One region of the Clostridium sp. JS66 genome, then DNA from elsewhere that is predicted to be linked to it. Evidence: riboswitches for the same ligand, from Rfam matches in the RefSeq annotation. Region 1 holds a riboswitch; each other region holds the start of a gene.
What was found. Region 1 has a riboswitch for S-adenosylmethionine ahead of Q6H37_RS08405 (methionine ABC transporter ATP-binding protein). Riboswitches for the same ligand answer to the same signal wherever they lie in the genome.
Positions count from the first base shown of each region.

Region 2: linked by a shared signal. The riboswitch ahead of Q6H37_RS08810 (homocysteine synthase) and the one ahead of Q6H37_RS08405 (methionine ABC transporter ATP-binding protein) in region 1 are both predicted to bind S-adenosylmethionine.
Region 3: linked by a shared signal. The riboswitch ahead of Q6H37_RS08880 (YbaK/EbsC family protein) and the one ahead of Q6H37_RS08405 (methionine ABC transporter ATP-binding protein) in region 1 are both predicted to bind S-adenosylmethionine.
Region 4: linked by a shared signal. The riboswitch ahead of Q6H37_RS06035 (methionine ABC transporter ATP-binding protein) and the one ahead of Q6H37_RS08405 (methionine ABC transporter ATP-binding protein) in region 1 are both predicted to bind S-adenosylmethionine.

Region 1 is NZ_CP131467.1:1,772,584-1,777,637, reverse strand. It holds gene Q6H37_RS08420 (epoxyqueuosine reductase) at 42-866, opposite strand; gene Q6H37_RS08415 (MetQ/NlpA family ABC transporter substrate-binding protein) at 896-1,726, opposite strand; gene Q6H37_RS08410 (methionine ABC transporter permease) at 1,833-2,513, opposite strand; gene Q6H37_RS08405 (methionine ABC transporter ATP-binding protein) at 2,543-3,613, opposite strand; SAM riboswitch class I at 3,729-3,837, opposite strand; gene Q6H37_RS08400 (Nramp family divalent metal transporter) at 3,982-5,054, opposite strand, start outside.
Region 2 is NZ_CP131467.1:1,873,650-1,878,703, reverse strand. It holds gene Q6H37_RS08825 (nitrogenase component 1) at 1-117, opposite strand, end outside; gene nifH (nitrogenase iron protein) at 156-983, opposite strand; gene nifB (nitrogenase cofactor biosynthesis protein NifB) at 1,008-2,285, opposite strand; SAM riboswitch class I at 2,579-2,684, opposite strand; SAM riboswitch class I at 2,872-2,979, shown strand; gene Q6H37_RS08810 (homocysteine synthase) at 3,088-4,371, shown strand; gene Q6H37_RS08805 (amidohydrolase family protein) at 4,502-5,054, opposite strand, start outside.
Region 3 is NZ_CP131467.1:1,886,991-1,892,044, forward strand. It holds gene Q6H37_RS08865 (pyridoxal phosphate-dependent aminotransferase) at 1-838, shown strand, start outside; SAM riboswitch class I at 910-1,022, shown strand; gene Q6H37_RS08870 (YezD family protein) at 1,135-1,293, shown strand; gene Q6H37_RS08875 (NifB/NifX family molybdenum-iron cluster-binding protein) at 1,411-1,746, shown strand; SAM riboswitch class I at 1,895-2,007, shown strand; SAM riboswitch class I at 2,188-2,291, shown strand; gene Q6H37_RS08880 (YbaK/EbsC family protein) at 2,422-2,907, shown strand; gene Q6H37_RS08885 (sensor histidine kinase) at 3,138-3,998, shown strand; gene Q6H37_RS08890 (NfeD family protein) at 4,170-4,670, shown strand; gene floA (flotillin-like protein FloA) at 4,693-5,054, shown strand, end outside.
Region 4 is NZ_CP131467.1:1,264,066-1,269,119, reverse strand. It holds gene Q6H37_RS06050 (PLP-dependent aminotransferase family protein) at 1-478, opposite strand, end outside; gene Q6H37_RS06045 (MetQ/NlpA family ABC transporter substrate-binding protein) at 572-1,393, opposite strand; gene Q6H37_RS06040 (methionine ABC transporter permease) at 1,444-2,085, opposite strand; gene Q6H37_RS06035 (methionine ABC transporter ATP-binding protein) at 2,078-3,046, opposite strand; SAM riboswitch class I at 3,205-3,314, opposite strand; gene Q6H37_RS06030 (TrkA C-terminal domain-containing protein) at 3,406-4,038, opposite strand; gene dapB (4-hydroxy-tetrahydrodipicolinate reductase) at 4,539-5,054, shown strand, end outside.

The DNA of each region.
Region 1 (5,054 bases):
CTTTAGCTATATAATTTATACTCACATAATATTAGCTCAAATCAATTTGAACCATAGCTTCTGCAGTGAATCCATCCACTATATTCTGACATATCCTTGTTTTCCTTAAGTACTTCTTTTTCCTTTAAATATTTATTGGCATCCATTCCATAAATTTTTCTATCTTCTCCAACAGGGCATACCTTTATACATACTCCACATGGATATTTATAAGCACCTTTAAGTTCAGCATGATATTTAGCACATTTTTCTTTATCCATTTTAAAAATAGAGCCTTCCTTTGAAATAAATGCTTCTGTTGGACAGCATTTTTTGCATATACTGCATTTAATACATAATTCCTCTTCACACATTTTATCTTCTGGAATAACAGCATCAGTTAAAACTGATACAAGCCTTACCCTTGGGCCAAACTCCTTTGTAAGTAAAGTGTGATTACATCCAATAGTACCAAGTCCAGCATATTTGCCTGCTAAAACATGAGAAAAAGCAGCTTCTGGCTTTTTAACAAGTACAGAAATATCACCATAGCAATCCCTTGGAAAGAAAAATGCTTTGTGTCCCTTCTTATTAAGATAATTTGCAAGCTTATATGCCATATCATCTAATAGCCGATTTGTAGTATTATACAATTCAGAATAAACAACTGAAGGAGTTGTTTCGAGCATAGGTAAAAATATTTGCAATCCTAAAACAATAACTATTTTAGTTCCAGGCCATATGTTTTCAGGGAAAAATTCTGGCTTAGTATCCTTAAATTCTTCCCATCTTTGGACAGGAGCAAATCCTATAAGATTTGCTCCCATTCTTTCTGCTTCCTCAATAATAGATACTTTTAGTTCATAACCTTCATTGTTATCAATCATATCAAAAACTCCTTAATAAACACTGACTTTTAAAACACAGGTACTTGAGCACCTTTATATGTTTCTTTTATAAACTGCTTTATATCATCGCTTTGATAAGCTTTAACTACTTTTTTATAAGCCTCATTATCCTTATCCTTTTCTCTAGCAGCTATTAAATTTATATAAGGCTTAGCTTTATCATTAGTAACGTCTTCTATAAGTATAGAATCTTTAACTGGATTAAATTTTGCATCTATTGCAACTCCGCTATTTATTATAGCTGCATCAACATCTTGAAGAGACCTTGGAATTTGAGTTGCTGCAAGCTCTACAAATTGAATATTTTTTGGATTTTCTGATATATCCTTAAGTGTTGGTAAATTTCCTACACCATCTTTTAATTTTATTAATCCTACACTTTGAAGTAAGTTTAGACCTCTACCTTCATTAGTTGCATCATTAGGAATAGCTATCTTACCACCATTTTTAATGTCCTTAACAGATTTTAAAGTTTTTGAATATACTGCAAGAGGTGCAAGCACAGTATCGCCTATAGCAGTTATTTGCAAATTATGTTCTTTTTTAAACTTATCTAAATAAGCATGATGTTGAAATGAATTTAAATCAATTTCTCCCTGAGCAAGTGCTAAGTTAGGACGTACATAATCTGAAAAACTAACTATCTGTAAATCAATATTGTCCTTTGCAACTTTTTCTTTAACTTTATCCCATATCTTATGATCATCGCCTGTTATACCTATCTTTACTACCTGTTTTTTATTAGAACTGCTTTCCTGTGAACTACTGCTTGCTCCACAACCTGATAAAAGTCCCAAAGATAATGTTATTGCTAAAAATATACCTGTAAATTTTTTCATGAATCTTCTTCCTCCTTTTAGTCGGAAACACTGAGTAGTTAATCCTACTCGCTTCCGCTCATGAACTACTCGTTAAAGTCCATTTAGGACTTTAACCTCTTGAAAATTAATGTGTTACTAATCTTGATAAAATATCTCCTAAAAATTGAATAATATTAACAATAATTAAAAGTACAATTATTGTAGCTACCATAATATCAGTTTCAAAATATTGATATCCATAGCGTATTGCAAAATCACCAAGTCCACCACCTCCAACAGTACCTGCCATAGCTGATAGTCCAATTAAACTTATAATGGTTATGGTCACAGCATGAATAATGCCTGGCAATCCTTCTTTTAACATTACTCTAAATATGATTTCTAAAGGACCTGAACCCATAGCCTGGGCAGCTTCAATTACTCCTTTATCTATATCAAGTAGTGCTGATTCAATTTGTCTTGCAAAGAAAGGGGTACATCCAAATATAAGTGGAACAAGAGCCCCTTTAGTACCTATGGTAGTACCTACTAAAAGTCTTGTAACTGGAATAATAGCTGCAAGAAGAATAATAAATGGTATAGATCTAAATATATTAATTATTTTTGCAAACACTCCATTAATAATTTTATTTTCTAATATATTTCCTTCCCTTGTAACTACCAATGTAACTCCTAAAATAACTCCAATAATTGCTGATATAATTCCTGAAATAGCAACCATATAGAAAGTTTCAAATAATGCTTTTATCATATCTGGATAGAGTTTTATTAAATTCGGTGCTATATTATTTAAATATTCATTCAATCTTATCGCCTCCATGAAATTTTTAGCACTTAATTACTGCTAATTTTTAATTTTTTATCATCTTTTTTAATATCTATTGTATCTACAGAAATATTATTTTCTTCTAAATATTTTATTGAACTTGCTATACCTTCATTAGATCCATTTAACTTTACTATCAAATTACCAATTGGAGTATTCTGGATGATTTCTATGTTCCCAAATAATATACTTGCATCTACCCTAAATTTCCTTGAAATTTTAGAAATGAACGCATGACCTGTTTTTTCTCCTGTAAATGATATTCTTACTACCTTCTCTCCTTCTGTAATTTCATTAAAAGCAAAATTTTCTTTTTTAAGAAAATCATAAATTTTTTCATAGTGAAATAATGAACCTATAAATCGTTTTGTTATATCTGCTTTTGGATTTGTAAATATGTCTATTACAGATCCTTGTTCTACTATTTGTCCTCCATCAATTACTGCTGCCTTCTGACAAATCTCCTTAACAACCTCCATTTGATGAGTTATAATCACTATAGTTAATTTTAGCTTTTCATTAATGTCCTTAAGTAATTTCAAAATTGCTCCAGTAGTTTGCGGATCTAAAGCTGAAGTTGCTTCATCACATAAAAGTACTTCGGGATCATTGGCTAAAGCTCTAGCAATACCTACTCTTTGTTTCTGTCCACCACTTAACTGTGAAGGATAAACATTAACTTTTTCTTCAAGTTCCACTAGTTTTAAAAGACTTAGTACTTTTTCTTTTATCTCTTGTTTACTCAATCCTTTACCCTTTAAAGGATAAGCTACATTTTCAAATACAGTTCTACTTCTCATAAGATTGAAATTTTGAAATATCATACCAATTTTTTCTCTGCTTTTCCTAAGTTCTTTTGTCGATAGCTGCATTAAGTTTTTCTCATTTACAATTACATCTCCTGAAGTAGGCTTTTCCAATAAATTTATACATCGAATCAAAGTACTTTTACCAGCTCCACTATATCCTATAATTCCATAAATTTCACCAGCTTTGATCTTAAGATTAATTTCTTTTAAAGCTTCCACCTCAACATTTCCATTTGTATAAATTTTTTTAATGTTTTTTAGCCATATCATTTTTGTCCCTCCCTAATTTATACTTGCTTAATTATTTAAAAAATAAAAAATCCTCTTCGAAGAAGAGGATTCCCATTATAAAAAATCGTACTAAAGTACATAAATTTTCTATACCATCTCATCTTCCAGAACAAAGTTCTGCTGGAATTAGCACCTTTACATGCTCACTGCATGTGGTTGCTGAAACTTCATAGGGCCAGTCCCTCAGTTTCTCTTGATAAGGTAAAAAATATTCACTTTTAAATTTATGTTTCTGTCTCAAACAATTAAGTATTTAATGATTTACATTATAATTATAATTTTCCATACTGTCAATACTTTTATAATTAAAATTTATACTTTTTTAATTGAATATATATAAAAACACTTTAAAAAAAGGTTAAATATAGCAATAATATATTTAATGATATTATTATAGCTGCTATTAATCCGCCTAAAATTTTAGTATATTTGCCATTAGCTAATTCACCCATTAAATCCTTACGATTTGATATATATAACATTTGAATAATTGGAAATGGAAGTATAAAACTTAAAGCAACTTGACTTAGCACAAGCACATACATTGGATTGATTCCCATAGCTATAATTACCATAGCTGGTGACATAGTTATAAGTCTTCTTAAGTTTATTGGAATACTTAAATTAACAAAACCTTTCATGATAGTCTGACCTGCTATAGTTCCTACTGCAGAAGAAGATAAACCTGATGCCAAAAGTGCAATTCCAAAAGCGCCACTTGAGAAAGCTCCTAATAAAGGCTGTAATGATTTATGTGCTTCTTCTATAGTACCAACTGCTATTCCATTTTTATAAAACACTGCAGCAGATACTATAACCATTGCAGCATTAACTATAAATGCAATATTCATGGCTACAAATATATCTATTTTTTCCATCTTAAGATGTTGTAATTTGTCTAAATTAGATGAACCTGATTTTCTATATTGAACTAAATGAGAATGCAGGTATATTACATGAGGCATGACTGTAGCTCCAAGCATACCAACAGCAATTAAAACTGCTTCATTATTAGGTAACATAGGAACTATGGTATGCACACCAACTTCAATCCAATCTGGTTTGGAAAGGAATAATTCTATGGTATAAGCTGTACAAATTACAGTTATCAATAAAGTTATAATAATTTCTATAACTCTTTGACCATATTTCTCCATATATACTATTGCAAAGGTTATTACTCCAGTTAAAAAGCCTGCATATATTAATGGGATTCTAAACAATAAATATAATCCTAAAGTTCCACCAAGAAACTCTGCTAAATCAGTTGCCATCGCTCCTAATTCAGCAACAATCCAAAAAATCCAATTCACAGATTTTGGAAAAACTTCAGCACACATTTCTGGAAGATTTTTTCCTGTTGCTATACCCAGTTTCGCAGACATAGTTTGTAGAAATATAGCCATTATATTACTAAACA
Region 2 (5,054 bases), 100 kb from region 1:
ACACGTATAAGCAGAATCCCTGGAAAGTTCTGAAGCCTTTCCAGTTTTCCATCCAATAATAGTTCCAAGCCGCTGTTCACGAGTTTTTACTACTGAAGTTTTAAGATTAAATTTCATTAACTTTACCTCCTCATCAACTTTCTAATTATGGTATTTTACACTACTTGCTCTACCAATCCATTTTGCAAAATTATTTCTTCCAACCTTTTTTGTGACATAGGTTTTGGAATTACAAAGTTCTTATTTTTTTCTATTGCCTCTGCTAGTGATCTGTATTCATTTGCCTGATTTGATTTAGAATCAAATTGTATTACAGTTTGTTTATTAATTTCTGCCCTTTGAACTACATTGTCTCTTGGTACAAAATAAATAAGCTGTGTACCTAATTCCTCTGCAAATGCCTCCAATACTCCCCTTTCATTGTCTACTTTTCTGCTGTTGCATATAATTCCACCTAATCTAACGCCACCTTTATTGGCATATTTTTTTATTCCCTTTGATATATTATTTGCTGCATAGAGTGCCATCATTTCTCCACTAGCCACTATATATATTTCTTTTGCCTTTCCTTCACGAATTGGCATAGCAAAACCACCGCATACAACATCTCCTAAAACATCATAAAAAACATAATCCAAATCTTCAGTATATGCGCCAAGTCTTTCAAGCATGTTTATAGATGTTATAATACCTCTTCCAGCGCATCCTACACCTGGTTCAGGTCCGCCTGATTCTACGCACTTTATTCCATTAAAGCCTTTTTTCAATATATAATTTAAATCTACATCTTCTCCTTCTTCCCTTAAAGTATCCAGTACTGTTCTCTGTGCAAGTCCACCTAAAAGTAATCTTGTAGAGTCTGCCTTTGGATCACATCCAACTACCATAACCTTTTTTCCTATTTCAGATAAACCTGCAGTTAAATTTTGTGTAGTTGTAGATTTACCTATTCCACCTTTTCCATAAATAGCTATTTGTCTCATAATATATTCCTCCTAAATTTGAATTTATTTATTTTTTTTAAGTAATTCAACAGCTTTTTTTATACCTTTATTAATTTCCTGGTACATTTCAAATACTCTTATTCCCTTCTCATAGAGCCTATCCATAGGCTCAAATCCTGCTCTGACCACAAGCACAGCATTACAATCAATTACATTTTTTATTATATTTTCTATTTTGTCCTCATGTTCTCCACAATCATATACTCCATTACAGTACTTATTTACTTTTCTCTTCTCTCGAAATTTAATTTCATCATTTATCATGTCGTATATATAAAATTCTGACGCATGCCCAAAATGTTCATCAATACTTACACCTGATTTGCTCGCAATGGCAAATCTGTACTTATGATGTTTCAATTCAATTACATCTTTATCTTCTAATTTATTTTCATTATCATTTGATTCCTTTGCAATATTGTTTTCTCTAAATTGACTTGATATATCATTCTTTAAAGTTCCAATAGCATCTGCCCTACACTGCTTGCAATGATACATCTGTTTCAATATTGAATCGCAGCTTTTTCTCATGTCATTCAATTCAACTTCGGTTACTGTAGGGTTATTTTCAAATGCACTTCCTTTAACAGGTATCAGAGGCATAATATTTGCCATATATGCTCCACATTCTTTAACTTTCCTTACTATTTCAGGAACATGAATATCATTGATTCCTTTTATCATAACTATGTTAACTTTACATACTATTCCCTTTTGTGCAGCATATTTAAGTCCTGATAATTGATTGCTCAATAACACCCTTCCTGCTTCTTCTCCAACAAATACATCTCCCAAGTAGTTTACAAATTTGTATATTTCCCCACCTATTTTAGGATTAACTGCATTTATGGTTATAGTTAAATGTGTGACCCCTAATTCTATCAATTTATCTACGTAAAAAGGAAGCATTAAACCATTAGTTGAAAGACAAAATGTAATATCTTTTGATTCATTTTTTATTAATTCTATAGATTTTTTTGTTTCATAAAAATTTGCAAGTGGATCACCAGGTCCTGCTATACCAACTACAGTTAAATTTCTAACCTTGTCCTTTACTATTTTAAATTTATCTTTGGCCTCTTCAGGTGTTAAAACTTCACTTGTTACTCCAGGTCTGGTTTCATTTACACAATCATATTTTCTATTACAAAAATTACAACTAACATTACACTTAGGAGCTACTGGTATATGCATTCTTGCATATTTATGAGCAATGCAGTTATAACATGGATGCATAAATGTTTTTTCTTCTATAGTTCTTGCAAACACATTTACACTCATACTTATTTTCTCCTTTTCTAAATAAAATTAAAAACTAAAACTTGATTAATTATATTTCAATCCATTAACAATTCAAATTAGAAAAGGCCAAGTTTCACCTATCTATCTATGTAGATAGGTAAAACTTGACCTCTGGTTTATCCAGTCAATCAATAGAAATCAATATAATATTTTTAAATCAGATGAGTGTTCAAAAGAGTATACACAATTGTTAAGTTAAAAATTTAAACTTAATTTGATTGCTTAAAATAAAAAACTTTCTGTAAGAAACACAGAAAGTTAAATTCTCTTGTTTCTCATCTTCCAGGTTAATCCTGCTGGAATTAACACCTTAAATAAAATAATTATTCAGGTTGTTGGATTTCATCGGGCCAGTCCCTCCATCTCTCTTGATAAGAATTTTTATTTGATTTATACACATAATACAGTTTTTCAATTTCTTTGTCAACAAAAAAATTTATCTAAATTTTTTTAAAATTAACTATTGACAACAAAATTTAAAGGCTGTATACTTTGTAACAACGAAAGCAAACAATACTAATTAATTGTAAATTTGAGAATTATTGTTTAAAATAAAATACGGAACTTCTTATCCAGAGTGGCGGAGGGACTGGCCCTGTGAAGCCCGACAACCAGCATTTTTCATTTGAATGTATGGTGTTAATTCCAGCAGGTAAAACCTGAAAGATGAGAAGCATGAAGAAAAATCTTCTTGTAACTTATCTTACGAGAAGATTTTTTATTTTGCCAGGTTATGGAAGTTTCGTTTTTAAATATATTTAATATTTAGGAGGAACAAAAAATGAGTGAAGAAAGAAAATTATCCTTTGAAACATTACAAGTACATGCAGGTCAGGAGCCAGATCCAACAACAGGATCAAGAGCTGTACCAATTTATCAAACAAGTTCTTATGTATTTAAAAATGCAGATCATGCTGCAAATCTATTTCAATTAAAAGAGCCTGGAAATGTATATTCAAGAATTATGAATCCTACAACAGATGTATTTGAAAAGAGAGTTGCTGAACTAGAAGGTGGAGTTGCTGGTCTTGCAACAGCTTCAGGATTAGCAGCAATTTTATATTCAATACTTAATGTTGCAAGTGCTGGTGATGAAGTAGTTGCTGCAAGCACATTATATGGTGGAACTTATGAATTATTTGGAGTAACTTTAAAGAAACTTGGAATAAAAGTTGTATTTGTAAATCCAGATGATCCTGAAAACTTCAGAAAAGCAATTACAGATAAAACCAAAGCAGTTTACGCTGAAACTATAGGAAATCCAAGAATAAATGTTCTTGATATAGAAGCTGTTGCAAATATTGCCCACGAAAATAAAATACCATTAATCATAGACAATACTTTTGGTACTCCATATCTTGTGAGACCAATAGAATATGGTGCAGATGTAGTAGTTCATTCTGCAACTAAATTTATAGGTGGACATGGAACTACAATTGGTGGAATTATAGTTGATGGAGGAAACTTTGATTGGAAAGCAAGTGGAAAGTTCCCTGACTTTACAACACCTGATAAAAGTTATAATGGATTAGTATATGCTGATCTAGGTGCTCCTGCATTTGCTTTAAAGGCTAGAGTACAGCTTTTGAGAAATACTGGTGCAACTTTAAGTCCTCAAAGTGCATTTTATTTTCTTCAAGGATTAGAATCTCTCTCACTTAGAGTTGAAAGACACGTATCTAATACACGAAAAATTGTCGAATTTCTAAGCAAACATCCAAAAGTTGCATGGATTAACTATCCTGAATTAGAAGGAAGTCCATATAAAGATTTAGCTAAAAAATACTTGCCAAAAGGAGCAGGTTCAATATTTACATTTGGAATAAAAGGAGGACTTGAAGCAGGTAAGAAATTTATAAATAGCGTAAAATTATTCTCATTGCTTGCAAATGTAGCAGATGCAAAATCACTTGTAATTCATCCTTCAAGTACAACTCATGCTGAACTTACAGAAGAAGAACAAAAAGCTGCTGGAGTTACACCTGATCTTATAAGACTTTCAATTGGAGTTGAAGGTGTAGATGATCTTATATATGATCTAAATCAAGCTCTTGAACAGGCTTAACTAAGAACTAATATACATCCCCTTTGCAGTTTTTCTGTAGAGGTGATGTATTTTTAAGTATGTAGAAACTCCCTCTAAACCTAAAAATCACTTTATATAAAAGCTATTGCTAAAAAGCAATAGCTTTAGTTCACCACGTCTTCCTATATAAATACTTTCCAATAGGCTTATCTTCAATAAGCTTTCCATTGTATATGACCTTGTTTCCTCTTAAAAAGGCATGCAGCACTCTTCCATGCTGCTCAAAGCCTTCATAAGGTGTATAATCTACATTTTGCATTTGATTTTTAGCACTAATAGATGTAGAAAAATCAGGATTCCACACTACAATATCAGCATCACTGCCAACTGCAATAGTCCCTTTTTGTGGGAAAAGTCCAAATAATTTAGCTGCATTAGTTGAAGTAAGTGCAACCATTTCATTCATACTTATTCTATTTTTTAATACTCCGTAAGTATACATTAGTCCAATTCTATGCTCTACCCCTGGAGCTCCATTTGGAATCTTGCTAAAATCATCCCTGCCAACCTCTTTTTGTCCTTTATAGTTAAATGAACAATGATCTGTTCCTATAGTCATTATCTCTCCATAACACACTCCTTTCCACAATGCATCATTGTCATATGGTTTCCTAAGTGGAGGTGACATTACATATTTTGCTCCTTCAAAACTATTGCTATCT
Region 3 (5,054 bases), 110 kb from region 1:
GTCTGTATGCAATCCAGGGGATAAAGTTATTGTATTCTCACCATTTTATGAAAACTATACAGCAGATACAATTTTAGCAGGAGCAGAGCCTATATATGTACCTTTGGTACCTCCTGAATTCAATTTTGATAGAGAGAAATTAAGAAAAGCTTTTGAAAGTAGACCTAAAGCGCTAATATTGTGTAATCCTTCAAACCCAGTAGGTAAGGTATTTACTAGAGAAGAATTATTATATATAAGCGAACTTGCAAAAGAATATGATACTTTTGTTATTACAGATGAAGTTTATGAGCATATAGTATTTAAGCCAAATAAGCATACTTATCTATCGTCTCTTCCAGGAATGTTTGAAAGAACAGTATCCTGTAGTTCTTTGTCAAAAACTTATTCTATAACTGGATGGAGGCTTGGATACATTATTGCAAGTAAAGATGTTATAAATAATTGTAAAAAAGTACATGATTTCTTAACTGTAGGAGCAGCTGCACCTTTACAAAAAGCAGCTTGTGCAGGATTAAGTCTTGAAGAAAGCTATTATGACGAGCTTAATAATATTTATGAAAAAAAGAAAAAACTGTTTTTAAATGGATTGGATGAAATTGGATTAAAATATTTTGAACCTCAAGGAGCTTATTATGTTTTAGTTGATATTTCAGAATTTGGCTGGAAGGATGACTATGAATTTTGTAAGTGGATGGCAAAAGAAATTGGTGTTGCTGCTGTTCCTGGATCTAGCTTTTTTAAAGAAAATATAAATAATTATATAAGATTTCATTTTGCAAAAAAAGATGAAACATTGATTGAAGCTATTGAAAGATTAAAAAAATTAAAAAAGTAGTCATTTGACTTTTGGTTAGTATATAAAATAATTTTTATGTGAAAAAAGGAATAAAATTAAATATTATTACATTCTTATCCAGAGAGGTGGAGGGACTGGCCCTATGAAGCCCGACAACCGGCATTTTAATATGTATCGGTGCTAATTCCTGCAGAATATAATTACATATTCTGAAAGATAAGAAAAATGGAGTTTTATGAAATGGAAATTTTTTAAAAGCTATCTTTCTTATTGAAGAAGGATAGCTTTTTTATAAGTTATAAGATCAATGTAAACATTAAAAGGAGAAGACTAAAGTGTTAAATAAGAATAAAAGTAATAAGGGTATTTCAGAAGAAAATCTAAATAAGCTTTTAGAGATCTTAAAGATTGTCAAGTATGGTTTTGTAGCTTTAGTTATTCAAGATGGGATGGTAGTTGAAATAGAAAAAAATGAAAAAATGAGAATAGTATGATTTTAAATAAATTTATCAAGAATGTTATTAGCATATTCGAAATATATATTATATATTAAGGGATGTTTAGATGTTGAATCTTTTATGAAATTGCAGTTTGAATTTGGAGGTGAATTTATGAACTATAAAGTAGCTTTTGTTAGTAATGATGGAAAGAATGTAAACGAAAACTTTGAAACATCAAGAAAGCTTTTCATTTTTGAAATTAAAGAAAATATAGCAGAATATTTGGAAACTAGAGAAAGTGGTTTATGTTTTGAAGAGCGTGGTCATAATGAAAAATATATGAAAACGTTAGTAAATTTGATATCGGATTGTAAGGCTATTTTTGTTAAAAATATAGGGTATATGGCTTTAGTGTTTTTAAAGTTTAATGGAATAAAAGCTTTTGAAACAGATTATAGTATAAGTGATGTAATTGAAGGAATATTGAGTTCTTCTTTTGAAATATAATTGTATAAAAGCTACAGTTTAAAAAGTGATATTAAATTTATTTCCTAAATAAGCATTGACATATCATGTATTACATACTATAATTTATACAATTATATTATAATATGTAAATCAATTGTTAATCAGTTAGCTTAAAATAATAAATTTATTCTTATCCAGAGAGGTGGAGGGACTGGCCCTATGAAACCCGACAACTGGCATTTTAATATGCATCGGTGTCAATTCCTACAGAGTAGTTTATACTACAATGAGAGATAAGAAAAATAGCAGGTTTATAAACTAAAATTTTGTTGAAATAAGCTATTTTTCTTAAATGAAAAATAGCTTTTTTTTATCCCTTTAGTTGACCAGAAAACTGGAAACTAATCTATCTTAATTAAGATATAATTAGGTTTCAGTTTTTTTGGTTATTTAACATTACTAAATAATTTAATATTGAAATTCTTATTAAGAGAGACTGAGGGACTGGCCCTTTGATGTCCGGCAACCTGAAATTATGTTTCAAGGTGCTAATTCCAGCAGATATTATATCTGAGAGATAAGAAACTAGAATTTGATAAATCTTCTTGTAGCTTATCTATAAGGAGATTTTATTATGTGCATGTATATCCAATTAATGAACTTGATTTGCCTATTTAAGCTTAATAAAATTAAAAATTTCAAAGGAGAATGAAAATGAGTATAAGTAGTGTAGTGGATGATTTTTTAAGTAAAGGAATAGAATGCTCTATTAACCGATTTGAAAAAAATTCTAAGTTTTTCAGAAAAGAAAAAAGTAATTTGTTAACAAAGGTTTGCACTGCAAAAACACAGATTTTTACAGTAAGAGGACAAAACATAATGGTTGTTACAGATGAAAATACTATAATCAGTAATATAAAATTTAGAGAATATTTTAAAGTAAAACCAAGAGAATTAAGTAATAATGAAATAATAAAAATTACAGGTCATCCTAGTGGAGGGTTAAGTCCCTTCGGATTAAAAAAACCATTAAAAACCTATATAGATATTTCTTTAAAGGGAAAAAATAATATTTATCTTTGTGCAGGAATGAAAAATTTTGTAGTAACAGTTAATTATAATGAAGTAATTAAATTAACTTGCGGTCAGTTGGTGGATATTTGTGAATACAATGATTATGTTAGGGGAGTGATAATATGAGAGTGTTGATTAATTTGGAAAGTCATTTAAACAATTTTTGTGCATTTAGAAATGCTTAATATGATGAAAGAATTAGGTGACATGAATAATCCACTAAAAATCTTTTTAAATAAAATAAAAGAATATTATTAACACTACCTTCATTAAAATGTATTTTAGTGGAGGTAGTGTTATTTTATGATATAATTAATTTGATTACAGAAATAGGGAAGGGAGTTTAGTTTTTTGTAATGAAGAAAAAGTTAGACGTAAATAAAACAATCACTACAGTAATTATTTTAAATGCAATTCAAATAACTACAATTGTTATGGTGATATTGTACAATTACTTTTATAAAAATGTATTAAATTTACAAGATAAATTTTATAGTGGAGAACTTTTGGTATATTTAATTATATCCATAGGAATTATAAATAGTTTTTTTGCAATTAAGGATATTCGTTCTTTAAATGGCAACAATGATGAATATAAAATGCTTAAGAATACATTAGAACAGCTAGGGGAACTTAACAAAACTCTTAGAGCTCAAAGACATGATTTTATGAATCACCTGCAGGTAGTATATAGTCTTATGGAAATGGAAGAATATCATGATGCAAGAGAGTATATAGAAAAAGTATTTAAAGACATTCAAAAGGTAAATAAGGTATTAAAAACTGCTAATCCAGCAGTTAATGCGCTGCTTCAAGCTAAAATACTTTATGGAGAAAAAAGAGGAATAAAAACAGAAATATTAATTACTTCCTCACTTCAAGATTTAAAGGTACCATCTTGGGAATTCTGCAGGGTACTTGGTAATATTGTAGATAATGCAATTTATGCACTTCAAGAAATAGATGAAGAAAGAATTATACAAATAGAATTATTCGAAGATTTAAAGTTATATGGATTTAAAATAAAGAACAATGGACCAAAAATTCCAGAAGAACTTGTGAAAAAAATTTTTAAAGCAGGAGTTACTACCAAAGGTGAAAAAGGAGAAGGTATGGGACTGGCTATTGTAAAGCATATACTAGAGGAATATGGAGGGGGAATTAAAGTATTTACAGAAAATGAATTTACTGTTTTTCAAGGATGGATTCCAAGATAAATAAACTTTTCAATATGATGTAGGGTAAGTCATAAGGTAAAACTTGAAATATGACATTTTAAACTGAATTATGTATTTTTGGACTACTATGCATTCATTTTAATTCATGTAGGAAGTATTATACTAGTATAGACAGATACACAGAAGTTACAATTAAAGGAGGAGGGAGAAATGGAGCTGGTAAGTTTTTTATCTACTATAAGTTGGATTGCCATATTGTGTTTTTCATTTGGATTTTTGCTGGTAGTTATAGAAATGTTTCATCCTGGATTTGGAATACCAGGAATTTTCGGAGCTATATTTTTAATAATGGGCATAGTAATAACAGCGAAAAGTATTATGGAAGCATTGATTTTAGTTAGTATCATCATTGCAGTGTTAGGAGTAGCTCTTACTTTAGTTCTGCGCTCTGCAACTAAAGGTAGACTTTCAAAAATACTAATTTTGCGTGAAACCCAAAAGAAAGAAACTGGATATACAGGCTCCGAGGATTTACAATATTTTGTGGGTCAACAGGGAATTACTCTTACAATTTTGAGACCAGCTGGTATTGCAGATTTTAATGGGATAAAAATGGATGTGGTTTCAGAAGGAGAGTTTATTCCAAAGGATGAAAAGGTAAAGATTATAAAAGTAGAAGGAAGAATAATTGTAGTTAGAAAAATATTTTAGAAAATAAGGAGGAATAAATATTATGAATGGTCCTATCACTGTAGTTGTATTCTTAGGAATACTTATAATTTTTTTAGCATTGTTTTTAAGTTTTGTACCAGTAGGTCTTTGGATTTCAGCATTGGCTGCAAATGTAAAGGTAAGTATTTTCAATTTAGTGGGAATGAGACTTAGAAGGGTTCAACCAAAAAGAATAGTTTTTCCATTAATAAAAGCAACAAAGGCAGGATTGGAAGTTAGTGTAAATCAACTGGAAGCTCACTATTTAGCCGGTGGAAATGTAGATCAAGTAGTGGATGCACTTATTGCAGCTCATAGAGCAGATTTTAAATTACCCTTTGAAAGAGCAGCAGCAATAGATCTTGCAGGTAGAGATGTACTTGA
Region 4 (5,054 bases), 510 kb from region 1:
AACCTTGAGCATACCCATAATTTAATATTTTTTCACCTTCTATAGACATACGATTTAAAAAAGCTTTTTTAAATTCTTCCACATCAAAAAGATTTTCATCTGGTGCTATGCTTTTAAAGGATATCATTCCTTTTTTCCACTTAGCCTCATGTTTTACAATATCAAGGCTTTCAGAAGCTCTTGCATAATCATTTATCAAGGTGTTCCAATTTACATTCCACTTTTCCTGCATTTCTACATGAATTTCACATACAAATGCACCTTTTCCTTTTTTAATAGATATAAATCCCTCATCCTCCAAAAACTCATAAGCATATATAATAGTATTTCTACTTACTTTCATAATAGATGACATTTCTCTTGTAGAAGGCAGCTTTTCTCCACTTTGGAGCATGCCTCCAAGTATCATTTCCTTAATATAATCCTTAATTTGTATATATACAGGTACTTCTTTATTAAACTTTATATCTGAAAACATAGTTTCACCTCTAAAATATATTCTTACATAAATTTAAAGATAAATAAAGAGGCTAACACACTAATTAGTGCATCAGCCCCCTAAACCTAAATATTAAAATGATGGAATTATACTTCCTTTATATTTTTCTTCTATGAACTTTTTGATTTCTGGTGAATTAAGTGCTTTAGATAAAGCTTTTATAGAATCTTTATCCTTATCCTTAGTTCTTACTGCAAGTACATTAGCATATGGTGAATCCTTTGGTTCTATAGCAATAGCATCCTTTGTAGGATTTAAATTTGCTTGAAGAGCATAATTTGCATTTATAACAGCTGCATCTACATCACCTAAAACTCTTGGAAGTTGAGGTGCATCTAATTCTTTTATTTTGATATTTTTCTTATTTTCAGTTATATCTGCTTTTGAAATAAGTTCACCATCTTTTACTTTAATAAGTCCTGCATTTTGAAGTACTTTTAAAGCTCTAGATCCATTTGTTGGATCATTAGGTATAGCAATTTCTGCACCATCTTTTATATCAGCTATCTTTTTAACCTTATTTGAATATACTCCCATTGGTTCAAGATGAACTTTTACAGTATAAGATAACTCAGTATGTTTTTCTTTATTAAACTGTTCTAAGTAAGGTACGTGTTGATAAAAATTTGCATCTAACTGTCCTTCATTTAAAGAAGTATTTGGTGTTACATAGTCTGTAAATTCAACAATTTGAAGATCATAACCTTCTTTTTGTAGTATTGGTTTTACTTGTTTTAATATTTCCGCATGTGGTACTGGTGTAGCACCTACTTTTATTACTTTTTTATCCTTGCTTGTGCTGCTTGAAGCATCTCCACTTTTAGCACCACAGCCTGCTAATGATAAAACAACAAGTGATGATAGTATTAAAGATATTATTTTTTTCTTTTTCATTTTTATTACCCCCGCTTAATTATATTTTTATTTTGTTATTTAAAATAATGTTATTTACTTAATTTTCTATAAATAAATGTACCTAAACTTTGAAAAACCTGAACAAGTACTATTAAGATTACAACAGTGTAAATCATTATATCTGTTTTAAATCTATAGTATCCATAGTTAATAGCTACATTTCCGAGGCCCCCTCCGCCAATAGCTCCTGCCATAGCAGAATAACCAACTACACTAATAACTGTTAAAGTTATTCCTAATATTATAGAAGGAAATGCTTCCTTTAGTATTACTTTATATATTATTTGCCAGTTGCTTGATCCAAAGGATTTCGCTGCTTCTATTACACCATTGTCTACTTCCTTCATAGAAGATTCTATTACTCTAGCTGCAAACGGTGCTGCTGCTATTGTCAAAGGAACTATAGCTGCATTTGTTCCTATACTTGTCCCAACTATTAATTTTGTCAGTGGAAATATAGAAATCATCAATATTAAAAATGGGAAGGAACGTAAAGTATTTATTATAAAATCCAATGTCTTATACACAACTTTATTAGGTTTCAATCCACTTTCATCTGTTAATACAAGTATAATTGCTGGTATAAATCCTATAGCCACTGCTAAAAAAGTAGATATTAAAACCATTTGTACTGTTTCCAATAATGCTGGAAGTAATATTTCATTAATCATCATTTTCAATCACCTCCCAAATTATAGACTTTGAATCCAAGAATTTGCATATATTTTCTTTGTATTGTTCATTTGTATTTATAACAAGTGATCCCAAAACATTGTCTCTGAACTTTTCAAGCTTTCCCCATACTATAGAAAAATCTATATCAAGTTCTCTAGCTATTGAAGTTATAATACACTGCTGACTGTACTCTTTGGGAAAAAATATTTTTATATTCACTCCACTTTCAGGAAGTACTTCATTTTCACCTAATAGCTTCTGTAAATCCTTATCTGGTTTTAAGAACAACTCTTCTACAGTACCTTCACCTTTTATTTCTCCCTTTTCCATAAGTGCAACCCTATTACATATTTCTTTAACTACTTCCATTTGATGTGTAACTAAAACCACTGTAATATTTAATTCTTCATTTATTTTCTTTATAAGTTCTAATATGGATTTTGTAGTATTCGGATCTAATGCTGATGTAGCTTCATCACATAATAATATTTCTGGATCTAAAGCTAATGCTCTTGCTATACCAACCCTTTGTTTTTGTCCACCACTTAAATCTTTAGGCATACTATGAATTTTATCTTCAAGTCCTACTAACTTAACTAAATTGGTTACTTTTTTTTCTATATAAGCTTTATCAAAATTCCATACTTCTAAGGGAAGTGCTATATTATCAAATACATTTTTTCTATTTAGCAGGTTAAAATTCTGAAATATCATACCCAACCTTTTTCTCATAGTCTTTACTTCTTTTTCACTTAATTCTTTTAATTCATTCCCCATAATAGTTACGCTTCCACTATCATAAGTTTCCAAAGCATTCAAACACCTTAAAAGTGTAGACTTTCCAGCTCCACTATGTCCTACAATACCTACAATGTCGCCTTTTTTTACATGTAAATTTATATCTTTAAGCACTTGGTTGCCAGAAAAACTTTTATTTACATCTACTAATTTAATCATTGGCCCTTTCCTTTCTTCTAGAAATTTATTACTTTAATTCGTTATAACTGTGATTAGTTAAATCATAGTAGTTACAAAAACTATATGTCTTGTATAACCTTCTTAAGACAAAAATTAAAGCCCGAGGAAAAACCTCGAGCTATTACTCTTAATTTAACCTCTCATCTCTCAGCTTACGCCGCAGGAGTTAGCACCAATATACCATTAAAAAAATGATACTGGTTGCTGGGTTTCATCGGGCCAGTCCCTCCACCACTCTTGATAAGTGCGAAATTTATATTCAATTTATGTTTTAAATTATAACAACACAAATATAGATTGTCAACTTCTATTTTTAAATTTTATTGTATTATTCTCAATTATTTATTATCTTCATAAATAAATTTCTTAATTTTTCCATAAACATCTTCTTCACCTATTACCAACAAAGTATCTCCTTCTTGGAATGCAGCATTAGGTCCTGGTGAAAGTATTAAATTGCTTTTTCTTCTTATTCCTACTATAGTAGCACCTGTATTTTGCCAAAACTTACTTTCGGATATAGTGTTTCCTATAATACTAAGTCCTTTATATATTTTAAACTCAAAAGGCATGAAGGGATTAGTATTAATAAATCTATTAGAATAATCTATAAGTTCATCAATTTTTCCTTCAATTTTTTCCTCTAACAATTTTTTTTGATTTATTAAATCTAATATTTCTTTCCTAGATAAATTTATAGAATCTATATCTTTAAATTTATCTATAAACTTTACACAATTATCCACTGATTTAATAATAATTCCACTACCTCTTATTACTTCCACTATATCCATGTCATTTAAAAGAATAATTGCTCTTCTAATAGTTTCAGGCGAAACATTGTAATAACTTGAAAGAGATGATCTTCCATGAAGTTTGTCTCCTACAGAAAAATCACCAGATAATATTCTGTTCGCTATATCAATTGCTATTTTTTGATAAACTGGTTTTTTTATGTATTCCGATGACATTTTAAATTATACTTTAAAATATATTATATCTTAAAGTAAATCCTCCTCCCAATAATATTCTATTAAAAAAATATTAATATTCACTAATTTGATACACTAATAATCCAATTTCATTTAAAACGATAAAAATTCACCACTAAATTGAAATTAAAACATTTTTACATATACATAATCAGTGTAATTCCATAAAATATAATACCATAATAATAATTTTTAAAAAAGCTTTATACTACTAATTTAAGCTTTTTTCACATTTTAGTTTTTTTCAATCTATAATAATTAAAAACTTTATTTTAGCATTAATTTACACAAAATCATAAATATTCAGTATTTTAAACAATATAGAGATAATTAACTATTAATGACAAGTAACAACTTGTATGATATAATAAAGTTGTTACTTTTAAAAAATATGTAAATCAATACTTAGAAATGATTTTTACTCAATATTTTCATATCTAAAAGTTTTGATGTCATGGTAAGAAAAAGGAGGAAATAATATGATTAAAGTAGGTCTAATAGGTTTAGGCAAAACAGGACAACATATCGCAAATGGAATTTTAGGACAAAATAATATGCAAATTGTAGCTGCAGTTTGCAGTCCAAAAAGCACAAAAAAAGGAATGGACTTAGGAAAGTTACTTGAAAATAGTAATACAAACATAAAAATAAGTACTTCTAATGAACTAGAAAGCATAATTTTTAAAACTAAGCCTGACGTGTTCATAGATTTTTCAACTCCTGCAGCAACTTTGAAAAATGCTGTTACATTATCAAAAATGAAAATAAATATGGTCATTGGTACTACTGGTTTTACTGAAGAGAACATCAATACTCTTCAACATATATCCTATAAATTTAAGAACGGTATAGTTTATGCACCTAATATTACTCTAGGTGTAAATGTAATGATGTTACTAAGTAATATTGCAGCAACTATACTAAACAGTTATGATTTTCAAATTATAGAAATGCATCATAAAAACAAAAAAGATTCACCTTCAGGTACAGCATTA